Regions from separate parts of the Variovorax robiniae genome, predicted to be linked through region 1. Evidence: predicted binding sites of a transcription regulator. Region 1 holds the regulator's gene; each other region holds the start of a gene.

Region 1 (4,210 bases):
ATGTGGACGGCGAACTGGCCAAAAGCATGGAGCGCGCGCTGCAAATCACCGATTACCTGATCGGCGAAGCCCGCAAGACTTGATCGATCAAGTCATTCGTCAGAAATATCGACCTCTGACACTGGGCCTTTCGTCAAGGTCGCGTCAGCCTGCCGCATACAATGGGCGCAGCAAGTTTCGTGCCTTTATGACCACGCGCTCATTCCTCCTCACCCCGCTTCGATCCGCATGCAAGGCAACCCTCGGTCTGCTCACCCTGGCGGCCGTTGCGGGCGCGCCGCTGGCACACGCTGAAAAGGCCGATCGCGCCAAGCCGATGAACATCGAGTCCGACTCGATGCGCTACGACGACCTGAAGCAGACCAGCGTGTTCACCGGCGCCGTGGTCGTCACCAAGGGCACCATCATCATCCGCGGCGCGCGCATCGACGTGCGGCAGGACCCTGAGGGCTACCAGTACGGCGTGGTCACCGCCGCACCCGGCAAGCTGGCCTACTACAAGCAGAAGCGCGACGCGCCCGGCGGCGACGAGTGGATCGAGGGCGAATCCGACCGCATCGAGTACGACAGCCGCGCCGACAACGTCAAGTTCATCGGCCATGCCGTGATGCGGCGCCTGATCGGCAGCAAGGTCAACGACGAAAGCAGCGGCCCGCTGATCGTCTACGACCAGAGCAACGACACCTTCACAGTCAACGGCTCCACCGTGCCGCCGGACGCTGCCGTGTCGACCGGCACGCAAGGTGCGCGGGTGCGTGCGGTGCTCACGCCGCGTCCGCCGGCCAACGCAGTGCCGGGCAGCCCCAGGGCCGGCTCCGCGCCTCCGCCGCCCGCGCCGGCCCCTGGCGCCGGCCTGCGCTCCACCACCACGCTCGGTGGGGAAGCGCGTCCGTGATGCGCAACGACAACGCCTTGATCGACACCGGCGGCGAGCCTTTGCTCGGGTCCGGTGGCGGCGCCGTCGCGGGTATCGCCGGGAACGGCAGCCGCCTGGAAGCGCGCGGCCTGCAGAAGTCCTACGGCAGCCGCATGGTGGTCAAGGACGTGTCGCTGGGCGTGCAGAAGGGCGAAGTGGTCGGCCTGCTCGGTCCCAACGGCGCCGGTAAGACCACGTCCTTCTACATGATCGTGGGCCTGGTCCGGGCCGATGCCGGCGACATCACCATCGACGGCGAGCCGATCGCGCACATGCCGATCCACCGCCGCGCGCGCATGGGGCTGAGCTACCTGCCGCAGGAGGCCTCGATCTTCCGCAAGCTGACGGTCGAGCAGAACGTGCGCGCCGTGCTGGAGCTGCAATTCGAGACCAATGCCAAGGGCAAGCGCGTGCCGCTGACCGAAGGCCGGATCGCGCAGCGCCTCACCGAATTGCTGACCGACCTGCGCGTCGAACATCTGCGTGATTCCCCGGCACTGTCACTGTCGGGCGGAGAACGCAGGCGCGTGGAAATCGCGCGGGCGCTGGCCACCCAGCCGCGCTTCATCCTGCTGGACGAGCCCTTCGCGGGGATCGACCCGATCGCCGTGATCGAGATCCAGCGGATCATCAGCTTCCTGAAGGGGCGCGGCATCGGCGTGCTCATCACGGACCACAACGTGCGGGAGACGCTGGGCATCTGCGATCACGCTTTCATCATCAGCGACGGGCAAGTGCTGGCACAAGGCACGCCTTCGGAGATCGTCGACAACGCGGAGGTACGCAGGGTGTATCTCGGCGAGCATTTCAGAATGTAGGGGCCTCGGCATGAAGCAAGGCCTGTCGCTGCGCGTATCGCAGCACCTGGCACTGACGCCCCAATTGCAGCAGTCGATCCGGCTGTTGCAGCTGTCGACGCTGGAACTGAGCCAGGAAGTCGAGCAGATGCTCGACGACAACCCGTTCCTGGAACGTACCGCGGAAGAGGCCGTGCGCGAGGAGTTCGGCCTCGAGGCTGCGGACACGCCGCCGCCGCGGGACGACGACTTCGCGACCGTGCCAGCCGCCAACGGCGCCGACGGCCCCGCCACGAGCGCCGCTTCGAACGATGCGGATGCCGCCACCGCCGATGCGACCGCCGACGGCGTCTCCGACGGCGAGCCCGACTGGGGCGGCGACGGCACCGTCGACATGGTGCCCGACGACAGCGAATGGGGCGGCGACGCCCCCGCGCGTGCCAACAACCTGAACGGCGACGAGCGCGCCGACGCCACCGAACTGGCGCGCAGCCAGGAGTCGCTGCAGGCCTTCCTGCACCGCCAGGCCCTGGGCCTGCGCCTCGACGATACCGACCGCGCCGCGCTGAGCTTCCTGATCGAGTCGCTCAACGACGACGGCTACCTGGAGGACTCGCTGCCTGCGCTGGCCTCGGGCCTGGCCGGCAGCGACAACGACGAGTTCGATGAACTTGTGCACCGCTTCCAGATGGCGCTGGGCCTGCTGCAGAGCCTGGAGCCGGTCGGCGTGGGTGCGCGCGACCTCGGCGAATGCCTGGCGATCCAGCTGCGCGCGCTGGCCGATGAGGATGAATCCGAGGACGAGGAGCAGGTGCGCAAGGTCGCCATCGCGATCTGCAAGCTGCCGATGGACCTGCTGGCCCGCCGCGACTTCAAGCGCCTGGCCACGCTGACCAAGAGCAACGAAGAACTGGTGCGCGGCGCGATGCAGCTCATCGCGCGGCTGGAGCCCAAGCCGGGCCGGCGCTTTGTCGACGTCGAGCGCAACGTGGTCGTGCCGGACGTGATCGTCTCCCGCACCGGCCGCGGCGCCTCGCTCAAGTTCCGCGTGATGCTCAACCCGGACGTGATGCCGCGCCTGCGCGTGCACGACATCTACGCCGGCGCGCTGAAGGCGCACAAGGGCGAGGGCAGCCAGGCGCTGTCGCAGCGGCTGCAGGAGGCGCGCTGGTTCATCAAGAACATCCAGCAGCGATTCGACACGATCCTGCGCGTATCCAACGCCATCGTCGAGCGGCAGAAGAACTTCTTCGTGCATGGCGAACTGGCCATGCGGCCGCTGGTGCTGCGCGAGATCGCCGACGAGCTGGGCCTGCATGAATCGACCATCAGCCGCGTGACGACCGCCAAGTACATGGCGACGCCCTACGGCACGGTGGAGCTCAAGTACTTCTTCGGCTCTGCGCTGGGCACGGAGACGGGCGGCAATGCGTCGAGCACGGCGGTGCGGGCGCTGATCAAGCAGTTCGTGACCAGCGAGAACATCAAGAAGCCGCTGTCGGACAGCCAGATCTCGGACATGCTCAAGGAGCAGGGGATCGAGTGCGCGCGCCGGACGGTGGCGAAGTACCGCGAGGCGCTGCGGATCGCGCCGGCGAATTTGCGCAAGGCGCTGTAGCGCTGCGTTCGTTCCGGGAAGCACGGCCCCCGCTCGGGCGCAGCCGCTGCACGATGGTTGCACGATCAGGGCGCGTGCCGCCTGCGCAATGGCCGTCCGCCGCGGCCGATCAAGACCCGACCGGCACCTGACCCGCATCCGCCCCCTCGTGTTCGCGCATGGGCGGATTGGCCTCGCATTTCCGCGATTTCCGGCATCTGGACAGCGTGGTGAGGCTGGTGAGTGAAGTAATCCACACTCCCGGTGAGTTAATGCTTCGATCAGCGCCGCCAGCGCCCCAGACTGTCAATCAATTGCAAAACTTAAGGTTACAATAAGTAACCATCTTTACAGCATTAGCCACGGTTTTCACCAGTCGGTTCTTGATTTCCTGAAGTTCGCCTTTTCGACCGACCCGTATGAATTTTCGTGCTGCGATTGCTGTAGTTTCTTGCCTGCTCGGAAGCTTCCTGCCGATCGAAACTGTTCGTGCGCAGGCCCTGGAAGTGCTGGTGCGAAGCGCACTCGATTCCAACCCCAAGGTCCTGGCGGCACGCTCCACGGCCCGCGCCTCGAATTTCGAGGTAACCCAGGCGCAGGCGGCCTGGTCTCCACGGGTGGACCTCGTTGCCGATCCGGGCCGTAGCACTGGGGTGACGGGTTCGGGCTCGGTCCAGTCCGGTGACATCGGCCTTCGAGGAAGCCAGCTGCTGTACGACGGCGGCAAGTCCGATGCCGAGATCGACCGGCAGAAAGCCCGGCTGACCGCATCAGAGCAGCGCGTCATCGTCAGCGCCGAGCAGATCGGCGGCCAGATCGCCGACCTCTATCTGGAGGCACTGAAGCAATCCAAGCTCGCCAGCGTCGCCGCGGACAACGTCGCCGCCCACCAGGACCTGG
Region 2 (4,210 bases), on a different contig from region 1:
GCACGTTCCAGCCCACGCCCTGGTCATTGGGTCCGTTGCTGTAGAACGGATCGCTGAACACATCGACGGCCTGCTTCCAGGTCTCCAGCGGCGAAGGGAAGCCGTTGGTGCTGCGCAGCGCCACCAGTTCCCAGATCAACACCAGCAAGCCGAAGCCCGCCAGCGGCGGCAACACCCGCATCCAGAACCAGCGCAGATCAATGGACTTGCGTTTCTCCCTCTCCCCCCTGGGGAGAGGGCTGGGGTGAGGGGCAGCCTCGACACGAGCCACACCCTCACCCCGCCCCTCTCCCGCACGCGGGAGAGGGAGAGGAATGGCAGCGTCAAGGGGAGAGTGAAAAACAGCACTGACCATGTCCGCGCTCCTCTCAAGCCTGCACACGGAACGAGTCCGCGTACTTCTTCGGGTCCTTGCCATCCCACACCACACCATCGAACAGCTTGCTGGTGCGCAACGGGTCCTTCGGCACGCTGACCTTCATCGCGCCGGCCACGTCCTTGTAGAGGTCGATCTGGTTGATCTGCTTGGCCACCCCCAGGTAGTCCGGATGCTCCTTCAGGATGCCCCAGCGCTTGTGCTGCGTGAGGAACCACATGCCGTCCGACAGGTACGGGAAGTTGACTTGCCCGTCATCGAAGAACTTCATGTGGTTGGGGTCGTCCCAGGTCTTGCCAATGCCGTTCTCATAGCGGCCCAGGATGCGCTGGTTGATCGCGTCGGCGCTGGTGTTGATGTACGACTTCTCGGCCACCGTCTCGGCCATCTTGGCTTTGTTCTGCAGGTTGGCGTCGATCCACTTGCCCGCTTCCATCACGGCCATCATCACGGCGCGGCAGGTGTTGGGGTTGGCCTTCACGAACTCGGCGCGCGTGCCGAGCACCTTCTCGGGATGGTCCTTCCAGATGTCCTGCGTGGTGATCGCGGTCACGCCGATCTTGTCGATGATGGCGCGCTGGCCCCAGGGCTCGCCGACGCAGAAGCCGTCCATGTTGCCCACGCGCATGTTGGCCACCATCTGCGGTGGCGGCACCACGATGACCTTGGCATCGCTGATCGGGCTGATGCCCGAGGCCGACAGCCAATAGTTGAGCCACATCGTGTGCGTGCTGGTCGGAAAGGTGCCGGCAAAGGTGTATTCGCGCTTCTCCTTGGCCATCAGCTTGGCCAGCGAGGGGCCGTCGACCGCGCCCTTGTCGGCCAACGTCTTCGACAGCGTGATCGCCTGGCCATTGCGGTTCAGGCCCATCAGCACCGCCATGTCCTTCTTCGGGCCGCCAGCGCCGACGTGCACGCCGTAGATGAGGCCATAGAGCACGTGCGACATGTCGAGCTCGCCATTGACCAGCTTGTCGCGCACGCCGGCCCAGCTGGCTTCCTTGCTCAGCGTGATCTTCACGCCGTACTTCTTGTCGAGGCCGAGCACCGAGGCCATCACCACGCTGGCGCAGTCGGTCAGCGGGATGAAACCGATCTTCACCTCGGCCTTCTCGGGCTTGTCCGAGCCTTGGGCCCAGACGGCGGCACGCAAGGCGGGGGCGATGCCGACCGCACCCGCGGCGGCGGCCTTCAACGCAGTGCGTCGGCTCAACTTGAATTTCAGCGCATCGGTCATGGGGCGAACTCCGGTCAAAACAACAAAACGAAAAACAAAAAGGCGTCCTCGCCGCGCATCAGCCGCTCGAGTGATTTACGAGTGCATGCGGGCAAGGACGCCTTTGTCCTGTGGGTCAGCGGCATCCGTCGTTGGAGGCCACCTGCCTGACGACCGTCTTTGGTCTATGCCGGGATTGAATGCAAGCGGCGTGCCAGCGATTTGGAGTGGCTGTTTGCTATGAAAGTGATAGCAACAAGCGCTGATGTAGCAGCGCTTTCCGTCCCATCAGGTTGAAATCGAGTCCAGGGCACCCGATTTGTGCAGCGCACCAATTCAGCTTGTGCCCGGCAGGAAGTCCGCCATCGAAAGCACCGACTCGGCCACATCGACCAGCCGCCGGTTCTGGTTCATCGCGGTCTGGCGCAGCATCTTGTGCGCCTCTTCTTCGGTCATGCGCCGGTGCGCCATCAACAGACCCTTGGCCCGTTCCACCAGCTTGCGCTCGTTGAGGCCGGCGCGCACGGCATCCAGCTCGTCGCTCATGGCCTGCAGGCGTTGCGACTGTTCCTGCAGCATGTCGAGCACCGAACGTTCGAGCTGGTGCCCGTACGCCTTGACCGTGGGTGGCTGCGGCGCGATGTCGTCGAAGAAGGCCGACGTTCCCTCCGTACCTGCCACCTGGTCCAGCAGCGCCTCGTTCGCATCTGCCTCGGCCCGCGCCTCGGTGATCTTGCGGTCGCACAGCGCACGCAGGTCGCTCGCCAGCCGGTCCTCGATCGCCTTCATCGCGTCGATGCGCAGCGAGCAGCAGTCGAACCAGACCGTGCTGAGTTCGGAGTCCAGCGGCTCGCCCGGGGCCGTCGTGATGGCCGCACGGCGCAGGCGCTCCAGCTCGGCGGTTTCTTCTCCGGGCTGGCTCTCCTGCCACAGCGTCGCCAGCACCGGCCCGGCGAACTCGGTGAACACATGGAAGCAGCGCTCCTGCGCCGCGATGAGTTGCAGCCACTGCTGCTGGCGCGTTCCGTCATCCACGCCCGCGGCAAATGCGGCCGCGCCGCATGCACGCTCCTGGCCCGCGAACTCCTTGCCCTGCATGAAATTGAACATGGCCGCGAGCAGCCGTGATATCTCCGGGTCCGTCGCGCCATCGGCCGCCTCGAACACTACCGCCAGTAGCCCCGCGATCAGCTTGGCAAAGGCCGCCGAGGCGTCCGCCACGCCGATCTCCAGCGCGCCGACGCGCCGCCGCAGCACGGGCAGGGCATCGAGCCCCGGCAGCACCCAGGCGATGCGGCTGAACAGGCGCGTCCCGCTGCCCAGTCGACGCGCCTCGGCCTGCAGCCCGTCGAAGCCGGCGCGCACCTCATGCTCCAGCCGGATGCATTCGCCGACCTGCACGCTGCGTTGCGCGGCAAAACGTCTGCCCTGCGACGCCAGCAGCACGTTGGAAAGCCCGCGCTCGCGCTGCAGCGCATGCACCAGCCGGCCGATCGTGCCCACCAGTTCGCTGGTGCGCCCGAGCTGGTCCAGTTCGTCGATTTCGCAGCGTCGCGCTGCAACAAGAAAGCTGAGTCCTGATTTCATCGTTGGAAGGTCATGGAGCAACATCCGTGCCCCGAAACCGTGCGGCTTCTACACTCCCTGAATGCTTGTACTCGGAATCGAATCGTCTTGCGACGAAACCGGCGTTGCGCTCGTGGAAGCGCAAGGCAGCGCGACGCCGCTGCTGCGCGCCCATGCGCTGCACAGCCAGATCGCCATGCACCAGGCCTATGGCGGCGTGGTGCCGGAACTCGCCAGCCGCGACCACATCCGCCGCGTGCTGCCGCTCGCGCAGACCGTGTTCTTGGAAGCCGGGCGGGAACTGGCCGACGTCGATGTGGTGGCCTACACGCGCGGGCCAGGCCTGGCCGGCGCGCTGCTGGTGGGGGCGGGCGTGGCATGCGCGCTGGGCGCGGCGCTGGGCAAGCCGGTGCTCGGCGTGCACCATCTTGAAGGCCACCTGCTGTCGCCCTTTTTGAGTGCGGACCCTCCCGAGTTCCCCTTCGTCGCCTTGCTGGTGTCCGGGGGCCACACTCAACTGATGCGCGTCGATGGCGTGGGCCACTACGAGATCCTCGGCGAGACCATCGACGACGCCGCCGGCGAAGCCTTCGACAAGAGCGCCAAGCTCATGGGCCTGCCTTACCCCGGTGGTCCCTGGTTGGCCAAATTGGCGGAGCAGGGTGATGCCACGGCCTTCAAGCTGCCGCGTCCGCTGCTGCACAGCGGCGACCTGGATTTCTCCTTCGCCGGCCTCAAGACCGCGGTGATGACGCAGGCGAAGAAGCTCGGAGACGACCTCGAAACCCGCAAGGCCGACCTGGCCGCGTCGACCCAGGCCGCGATCGTCGAAGTGCTGCTGAAGAAAAGCCTGGCGGCGCTGGAATCCACGGGCATGAAGCGGCTCGTCGTAGCCGGCGGCGTCGGTGCCAACCAGGACCTGCGCCGGCAACTCGACGCAGCCTGCGCCCGGCGTGGCGTTCGCGTGCACTATCCAGAGCTTCAGCTGTGTACCGACAACGGCGCCATGATCGCGATGGCCGCGGCCATGCGGCTGCAAGCCGGCATGGCCG
Region 3 (4,210 bases), on a different contig from region 1:
CGGCGGATGCCGGCGATGTCACTCTCGTTGCGGGCGATGTTGGCCTTCATTTCAGCCACGCGGTCCAGGTACTTCTGGTAGTTGCGGGCTTCGCTGCCCTGCTTCTCGGGCTCGCCGTTGTTGTATTCCTTGAGCAGTTCGACCTGGCGCGCCTCGGCCTTTTTCAACTCGCTCTGCAACACCGTGCGCGCCTCGCCGTCACGGGCGCGCTGGTCGGCGGTCTCGACGCGCGGGCTGCCGGGCGGTGACTTCACGGCGCCGGCCGTCGACGATGCTGCAGCGGCCGGCCGGCCGCCCTGCACCACGGTGACGTTGCCGCCTTCCATCACCTTGCACCCGCGCTTCTGCGCCTCGGTGGCGTTGTTGGTGTATTCGTTGCCGCAGCGGTAGACCCGCTCCTGGGCCAACGCCGGCAAGGCGGCCAACAGGGCCAGGGGCAACAACAGGATCGAGACAGGTTTCATGTTCATGTAGGGAGTGCGCGGCTGGGAAACATTTTCGTTGCATTTGGATGCGATGGGCATTCGCATGTTCCCCGTCAACGAAAAAGGACGGCCGAAGCCGTCCTTTTTTGCATTGCTTGACCCGGGGATCAGAGCGAATAGTACATGTCGAATTCGACCGGATGCGTCGCCATGCGGAAGCGGGTCACTTCCTGCATCTTGAGGTCGATGTAGGCATCGATGTACGCATCGGTGAACACACCCCCCTTGGTCAGGAACGCGCGGTCCTTGTCCAGGTATTCCAGCGCCTGGTCGAGGCTGTGGCAGACGGTCGGGATCAGCGCGTCTTCTTCCGGCGGCAGGTGGTAGAGGTCCTTGCTCGCGGCTTCGCCCGGATCGATCTTGTTCTCGACGCCGTCGAGGCCGGCCATCAGCAGCGCGGCAAAACCGAGGTACGGGTTCATCAGCGGATCCGGGAAGCGCGCTTCGACGCGGCGGCCCTTCGGGTTGGCCACGAACGGGATGCGGATCGAGGCCGAGCGGTTCTTGGCCGAGTAGGCCAGCTTCACCGGGGCTTCGAAGCCGGGCACCAGGCGCTTGTAGCTGTTGGTGCCGGGGTTCGTGATGGCGTTCAGGGCACGGGCGTGCTTGATGATGCCGCCGATGTAGTGCAGCGCGAACTCGGAGAGGCCTGCATAGCCGTCACCGGCGAACAGGTTCTTGCCATCCTTCCAGACCGACTGGTGCACGTGCATGCCCGAGCCGTTGTCGCCGACGATGGGCTTGGGCATGAAGGTCGCGGTCTTGCCGTAGGCATGGGCCACGTTGTGGATCACGTACTTCTGCAGCTGGACCCAGTCGGCGCGCTGGATCAGCGTGCTGAACTTGGTGCCGAGTTCCATCTGGCCAGCGTTGGCCACTTCATGGTGATGCACTTCGACCGGGATGCCGAGCGATTCGAGCACCAGGCACATTTCCGAACGCATGTCCTGGAAGCTGTCGACCGGGGGCACCGGGAAGTAGCCGCCCTTGGTGGCGGGACGGTGGCCGGTGTTGCCGTGCTCGAATTCCTTGTCGGTGTTCCACGACGCTTCTTCGGAATCAATCTTCACGAAGCAGCCCGACATGTCGTTCTTCCAGCGCACGCCGTCGAACACGAAGAATTCAGGTTCCGGACCGAAATAGGCCGTGTCGCCCAGGCCCGAAGCCTTCATGTAGGCCTCGGCGCGCTTGGCCAGCGAACGCGGGTCGCGCTCGTAGGGCTTGCCGTCCGACGGGTCGATCACGTCGCAGGTCAGGATCATCGTCGTCTCTTCGAAGAACGGGTCGATGTTCGCAGTGTTCGGGTCGGGCATGAGCTGCATGTCCGAAGCCTCGATGCCCTTCCAGCCAGCGATCGAGGAGCCATCGAAGGCGTGACCGTCGGTGAACTTGCCTTCATCGAAGTGCGAGACCGGCACGGTAACGTGTTGTTCTTTGCCGCGGGTGTCGGTAAAGCGGAAATCGACGAACTTGACCTCGTTTTCCTTCACGAGTTTGAGTACGTCGGCGACGGTCTTTGCCATCAAATTCTCCTTGCGATGGGGGTGGTTAGAAATTCAGGGGGTGGGAATGCAGTTTCTGTGCCCATTCTCGCCGCATGCGACAAGGGCCTCGAATACGTCTTTTGGCCCCGTCGGGGCGCCTATTCTCCTCTTTTGGTGCGCGATTTTTCAACGCACCATTTCGGGGCCAAGTCGTGCATTAAAACCGTGCAGGCCGTCGATGAGCTGCTGGTACGCGGCTTCCAGGCCGTCCGCATGGCCCTTCACGCCGAGCTCGATGTGGCGGCCGTGCTCGGGATGATCGACGCTCGGCAGGCTGAACACCTTGACGCCCGGATGCGTGCGCTCGACGGCTTCCATGAGGGGCGTGAGCGTGGCCTCCATCGCCCCATAGACGATCACGGATTTCTCGGCGCTGCGCCCGTGGGCGAACAGGTCGGCATAGCGATCCTCCAGGACCGATTCGATCATCGGCCAGGCCATCACCGGAAAGCCGGGCACGAAGTGCACGTCGGCCACGCTGAAGCCCGGAATCTTGTTGTACGGATTGCGGATGATGGTCGCGCCTTCCGGGAACACGCCCATGTTGAGCCGATGCACGTTATCGGGGCGGTCGGGCTCGTAGGGGATGCCCTGCTCGGCCGCGGTGTCGCGCATGCGCTCGCGAATCAGGGCTTCCGCCTCCGGATGCAGAGCCAGCGGCCGGCCGAGCGCCGCCGCGGCGCACTGGCGCGTGTGGTCGTCCGGCGTGGCGCCGATACCGCCGGTGGAAAAGACGATGTCGCCGGATGCAAAGGCACGCTTGAGCACCGCTGTGATGCGATCGCGCGTATCGCCGACGTACTCCGCCCAGTCCAGTTGCAGGCCGCGCGCCGCCAGCAGTTCGATGACCTTGGGCATGTGCTTGTCGAGGCGCTTGCCCGAGAGGATCTCGTCGCCGACGACGATCAGGCCGAAAGTCCGATTCATGGAGCTCCCCATTGCGTCTGGATGGCCCGGTCCGCATCGTGCGACAAGGTGGCCGGGCCTTGGGCGACGGCAAAGGCCAGCGCCGCACGTTCCGCGCGCAGTCGCGCCAATGCATCGAGGCAGTAGTGCGCGAACCACAGTGCCGAGAACGCGAACACCAGCGTGTAGATCCAGATCGCGATCGGCGCCAGGATGAAGAAGCCGGCGGCGAACAGCAGCCCGGAGGCCCAGACGATGCTCGGCGCGGCGCCAAGGTAGCCGCACAGCACGCCGATGGCCAGCAGTGGCAGCCGGTGCGTGCGCAGAATCGTCGCGCGCTCCTCGGTGTCGGCGTGCTCGGACAGCGCATCGAAGCTCATCACGCGGTAGGTGAGCCAGCCCCAGATCAGCGGCGGCAGGACCAGCACCAGCGGCGGCACCAGCCACAGCGGCATCGACACCACCAGCGCAACGAGGGCCAGCAGCGTCAGCCCCAGCGACCGGATCACGCTCCAGATCAGCGAGGGCCCCTTCTTGTGCTCCAACTCCGGAAAGCGCCGCGTGGCCACCAGCCGCGTCAGCGCCGGCGCCATGAGCCCCGAGACGACCAGCAGCGAGACCAGCACGATGGCCGGCGTCGCCGCCAGCACCACCACCAGTTGGGCCAGCGTGGCCGAGAAATCGCTGGAAAAAAAGTTGCCGATCCAGCCCCAGAAGTTCGCCAGCAGCGGCCAGGAATCCAGCGTCGAACGCGTCCAGGCGACCGCCGGATCCCAGAAGAAATAGCCCAGCCCCGCTGCCAGCCCGACCATCAGCACCAGGGGCAGGAACGACAGCAGGATCACTCGCGGGCGCAAGCAATACGCCACCGCGCGCCAGAAAGAATCGAGAAGAATTCGCATCGATGGCGAGGATACGCTACCGCCCCGCCATGCGCCGCAACCCCAGCCATTGCTGCGCCCAGAAGCCGCGCCCGTACTCCCGCACCCGGCCCGACGCGCCGGGCTCGACCTGGTCCCGGATGCCGGTGGGCTCATAGCGATGCGTGAAATCACCCGTGCGAAACAGCATGTCCCACCAAGGCAGCAGCACGCCGAAGTTGTGCCCGCCCAGCGTCGTCGGGCCATTCGACTCGTGGCCGATGCCGATGCTGTGATGCACCCGGTGAAAGCGCGGGCTGATCCAGAGCCGCTCGCCGATGGCGCCGAAGGACAGGCGCAGGTTGGCATGCTGCAGGCTCTCGCTGAGCTGCGTGAAGGCGACGATGGCGATGAA
Region 4 (4,210 bases), on a different contig from region 1:
AGGCCGTGCCGAGGCCCGCGCCGCTGGCGGGTGCGGTCGCCGTGGCGGCATAGCGGGCCTGGTACTGGGCGGCGGTGGGCAAGGCGGCGCGTGGTGCGGTCGGGTCGCGGTCGACGAGGTAGGGGTAGTCGCCCTTGCTGGCCCACGGCTGCGAGTCGAGCGGCAGGCGGTAGCCCATCGGCGAGTCGCCCGGGATCAGGAACAGGCGATCGTCGCGCAGGAACCAGGGGCCGGTCTTCCAGCCCGGGCCTTCGAGCGGCGGCGCATCGATCTCGGCACTGGTCGGCTCGATCGGCAGCATGTAGCCGATCACAGCATCGAGCTTCTGCGTGAACACGCGGCGCAGGCGCATACGCTCCATCTCGTCGTCGAGCTTGGACTCGAACACGTCGACGTTCACCGGCAGGCGACGCTCGCGCCAGAGGTAGTAGTAGATGTCCTCGTAGCCGGGCTGGATGAAGCGTTCGGTGAGGCCGAGCTTGTGAGCCAGCACGGTGGTGAAGCGGCGCGCGTCTTCGCTCGTGTAGTGCGTCGGCACGCGCTCGTCGGCGAAGAGCTCGGGGTCGTGCCAGAGCTTCTGGCCATCGGCGCGCCAGAAGATCGACAAGGCCCAGCGCGGCAATTGTTCGCCCGGATACCACTTGCCCTGGCCGAAGTGCAGGAAGCCGCCGTCGCCGTATTCGGCGCGCAGTTTGTGCACGAGTTCGGTGGCATAGCCGCGCTTCGTCGGGCCGAGCGCATCGGTGTTCCATTCGGCGGCGTCGCGATCGCTGGTGGCCACGTAGGTGGGCTCGCCGCCCATGGTCAGGCGCACGTCGCCGTCGACAAGGCGCTTGTCGACGGACTCGCCGAGCTTGAGCACCTCGGCCCATTGCTCTTCGGTGTAGGGCTTGGTGACGCGCGGGGATTCGTAGATGCGCGTGACCTTCATCTCGTGGCCGAAGTCGACTTCGGCATCGTCGACCACGCCTTCGATGGGCGCGGCGCTCGATGGCGTCGGCGTGCAGGCCAGCGGGATGTGGCCTTCGCCGGCCAGCAGGCCCGAAGTAGCATCCAGGCCGATCCAGCCGGCGCCGGGCAGGAACACTTCGCACCAGGCATGCAGGTCGGTGAAGTCGACCGTGGTGCCGCTCGGGCCGTCGAGCGCCTTGACGTCCGGCGTGAGCTGGATCAGGTAGCCGGAGACGAAACGCGCGGCCAGGCCGCAATGGCGCAACAGTTGCACCAGCAGCCAACCGGAGTCGCGGCAGGAGCCGCTGGCGTTGGTCAGCGTTTCTTCCGGCGTCTGCACGCCGGGCTCCATGCGGATCAGGTAGTTGATGTCCTTCTGGACCTGCTGGTTGATGCCGACCAGGAAGTCGATGGTGCGCTGTTCCTTGCGGTCGACCTTGTCGAGGTAGGCCTTGAACAGCGGCGTGGGTTCTTCCTTGACGAGGTAGGGCGCCAGTTCCTCGGCCTGCGATTCCGTGTACTTGAACGGGAAGTTTTCCGCTTGCGGCTCCAGAAAGAAGTCGAAGGGGTTGTAGACCGCCATCTCGACGACGAGGTCGACGGTAACCTTGAACTCGCGCGTCTTCTGCGGGAAGACCAGCCGCGCCTGGTAGTTGGCGAACGGGTCCTGCATCCAGTTGACGAAATGGTCGGCGGGCTCGACCTGCAGCGAATACGAGATGACATTGCTGCGGCAATGCGGCGCGGGACGCAGGCGCACGACCTGCGGCCCCAATTGCACGGGGCGGTCGTATTTGTAGTGGGTGACGTGGTGGAGCGCGGCGTGGATGGACATTTGTTTTGAAGTGTCGTGAAGAGGCGCCAGTGGCGCACGCATACTAGCCCACAAGCATGCAATTAACGCGCCAATGCGCGAAGGGACGGAGTGGGGAACGTGGGGCGGAAGAGACGTCGATGAGGGCCGTCGGGGAGGACGAAGACACCGGCCAGCGCCGCCCGTGGGCCTTTGCTGCGATGGCCGGTTCAGTGCTGGGTGCGGGCCTGCAATTGCAGCAGTCCGGGCTGTGGCTTGTGTGGTGGTACCTTGCCTTGGCCCTGTCTGGAGTCGTGGCGTTGTGGGCCCTGCAACGCCTGCGCAAGCGTGCGGGCGCGGCAACCTGGCTCGTGGCGCTGCTGCTCGGCACCGTGGCCGGCTTTGGCCTGGTCGGCGCACGCGCGGCGATATACGCGGACGGGGCGCTGGACCCTGTGCTCGAAGGGCGCGACATCCAGGTGGTCGGCGTGGTGGCCCAGATGCCGCAGCGCGGCGATGGCGCGCTGCGCTTCCGGCTGGATGTGGAGTCGGCGAAGTGGGCGGGCAAGGGCGCCGGTGCCGATGCCACCGAGCCTGCGCGCTGGCCCGCCACAATCGCATTGGGCTGGCATGCCGAGAACACCGGCCTCTGGGCCCGCCCTGCGCGCGGCGACGCGCCGACCGGGCCCGCACCCCCGCCCGGCGACCTGCATGCCGGCGAGCGCTGGCGCATGACCGTGCGGCTCAAGGCGCCGCATGGCAACCTGAACCCGCACGGCTTCGACTATGAACTGGTCATGTGGGAGCAGGGCGTGCGCGCGGCCGGCTACGTGCGCGCAGGGGCGGGCGACGTGCCGCCCGAGCGGATCGACACCACGTGGCAGCACCCCATCGAGCGCGCCCGCGAGTCGGTGCGCGATGCGGTGTTCGAGCGCGTGGCCGACAAGCGCCTGGCCGGCGTCATCGCGGCGCTGATCACCGGCGACCAGAGCGCCATTGACCGGGCGGACTGGGACATCTTCCGCGCGACCGGCGTCGCGCACCTGATGAGCATCTCCGGCCTGCACATCACCATGTTCGCGTGGCTCGCCGCTGCCCTCGTGGGCGCGCTGTGGCGGCGCAGCGTGCGTTGCATGCTGACCTGGCCGGCGCCAAACGCGGCACTCGTGGGAGGCGTGGTGCTGGCGACGCTCTACGCGCTGTTCAGCGGCTGGGGCGTGCCCTCGCAGCGCACGATCAGCATGCTCTCGACGGTGGCCGTGCTGCGCCTCACCGGCCGTCGATGGCCTGCACCGAACATGTGGCTGGCCACCTGTGCGGTGGTGGTGGCATTCGACCCGTGGGCGCTGACGCAGGCGGGCTTCTGGCTCAGCTTCGTCGCCGTGGGCGTGCTGTTCGCGACGGACCCGGGAACGCAGGACGCCGGACGGACCACCGTCCTGACCCGGCTGCGGCACATGATGCGCGAGCAACTGGTGGTGACGCTGGCGCTGGCGCCGCTGACCTTGCTGCTGTTCCAACAGGTGTCGCTGGTCGGCCTGCTGGCGAATGCGCTTGCGATCCCGTGGGTCACGTTGGTGGTCACGCCGCTTGCCATGATCGGCGTCGTGATACCGCCTTTGTGGGATGTCGCGGCCTGGGCTGTGCAAGGACTTGCCTGGTTCCTGCAATGGTTGGCAGGGTGGCCGCTGGCAACTGTTTCCACCGGCGCAGCGCCGGCATGGCTGGCGTTGTGCGGCGTGGCGGGTGGGGTGCTGTTGTGCATGCGGCTGCCATGGGCGATGCGGGTGCTCGGCCTGCCGCTGCTGCTGTCGGCCTTGCTCTGGCAGCCGGCGCGTCCCGCAGCGGGCGAATTCGACCTGCTGGCGGCGGACATCGGCCAGGGCAATGCCGTGCTGGTCCGCACCGCGCACCATGCCTTGCTCTACGACACCGGGCCGCGCTACAGCCTGGAGAGCGACGCCGGCCAGCGGGTGCTGGTGCCCCTGCTGCGCGCGCTGGACGTGCGCCTCGACACTCTGGTGCTGAGCCATCGCGATGCCGACCACACCGGCGGTGCGCCGGCTGTGCTGGCGATGCAGCCTCAAGCCGCGTTGCGCAGGCTCGATCGAGGACAGCAATCCCCTGCAGGAGTTGCGCCATTCGGACAGGTGTGTGGCCGGCCAGCGATGGGAATGGGACGGCGTGAGCTTCGAATTCCTCCATCCGGTGGAAGCCGACTATCAGTACGCCAGCAAGCCCAACGCCATCTCCTGCGTGCTGCGCATCGACAACGGGCGCGCCAGCGCGCTGCTGGCCGGCGACATCGAGCGCGACCAGGAGAGTGCGCTGGTGAAACGCGCGCCCGGATTGCGGGCCGACATGCTGCTGGTGCCGCACCACGGCAGCAAGACCTCGTCGAGCGCGCCCTTGCTCGACACCGTGAAGCCGCGCATCGCACTCGTGCAGGCCGGCTACCGCAACCGC

Evidence for each region. The regulator sigma-54, encoded in region 1, starts transcription at its own class of promoters, with help from an activator protein. The targets are predictions, from matches to a motif close to TGGCANGNAANCTGCTTT.
Region 2: the regulator sigma-54 is predicted to act here: its motif matches at 1,792-1,809, upstream of WKW79_RS12540 (CmpA/NrtA family ABC transporter substrate-binding protein).
Region 3: the regulator sigma-54 is predicted to act here: its motif matches at 2,054-2,071, upstream of glnA (type I glutamate--ammonia ligase).
Region 4: the regulator sigma-54 is predicted to act here: its motif matches at 1,842-1,859, upstream of WKW79_RS19030 (transglutaminase family protein).

Annotation. Positions count from the first base shown of each region.
Region 1 is NZ_JBBKZS010000012.1:10,271-14,480, reverse strand. Features, by position in the region: gene WKW79_RS23935 (thiol:disulfide interchange protein DsbA/DsbL) at 1-83, shown strand, start outside; gene lptA (lipopolysaccharide transport periplasmic protein LptA) at 188-895, shown strand; gene lptB (LPS export ABC transporter ATP-binding protein) at 895-1,734, shown strand; gene rpoN (RNA polymerase factor sigma-54) at 1,745-3,331, shown strand; gene WKW79_RS23915 (TolC family protein) at 3,730-4,210, shown strand, end outside.
Region 2 is NZ_JBBKZS010000004.1:332,141-336,350, forward strand. Features, by position in the region: gene ntrB (nitrate ABC transporter permease) at 1-355, opposite strand, end outside; gene WKW79_RS12540 (CmpA/NrtA family ABC transporter substrate-binding protein) at 369-1,613, opposite strand; gene WKW79_RS12545 (nitrate- and nitrite sensing domain-containing protein) at 1,929-3,179, opposite strand; gene tsaD (tRNA (adenosine(37)-N6)-threonylcarbamoyltransferase complex transferase subunit TsaD) at 3,241-4,210, shown strand, end outside.
Region 3 is NZ_JBBKZS010000002.1:284,974-289,183, forward strand. Features, by position in the region: gene WKW79_RS05525 (hypothetical protein) at 1-464, opposite strand, end outside; gene glnA (type I glutamate--ammonia ligase) at 593-2,008, opposite strand; gene WKW79_RS05535 (competence/damage-inducible protein A) at 2,156-2,956, opposite strand; gene WKW79_RS05540 (EI24 domain-containing protein) at 2,953-3,837, opposite strand; gene WKW79_RS05545 (sterol desaturase family protein) at 3,854-4,210, opposite strand, start outside.
Region 4 is NZ_JBBKZS010000008.1:21,271-25,480, forward strand. Features, by position in the region: gene WKW79_RS19030 (transglutaminase family protein) at 1-1,786, opposite strand, end outside; partial or broken gene WKW79_RS19035 (DNA internalization-related competence protein ComEC/Rec2) at 1,966-4,210, shown strand, end outside.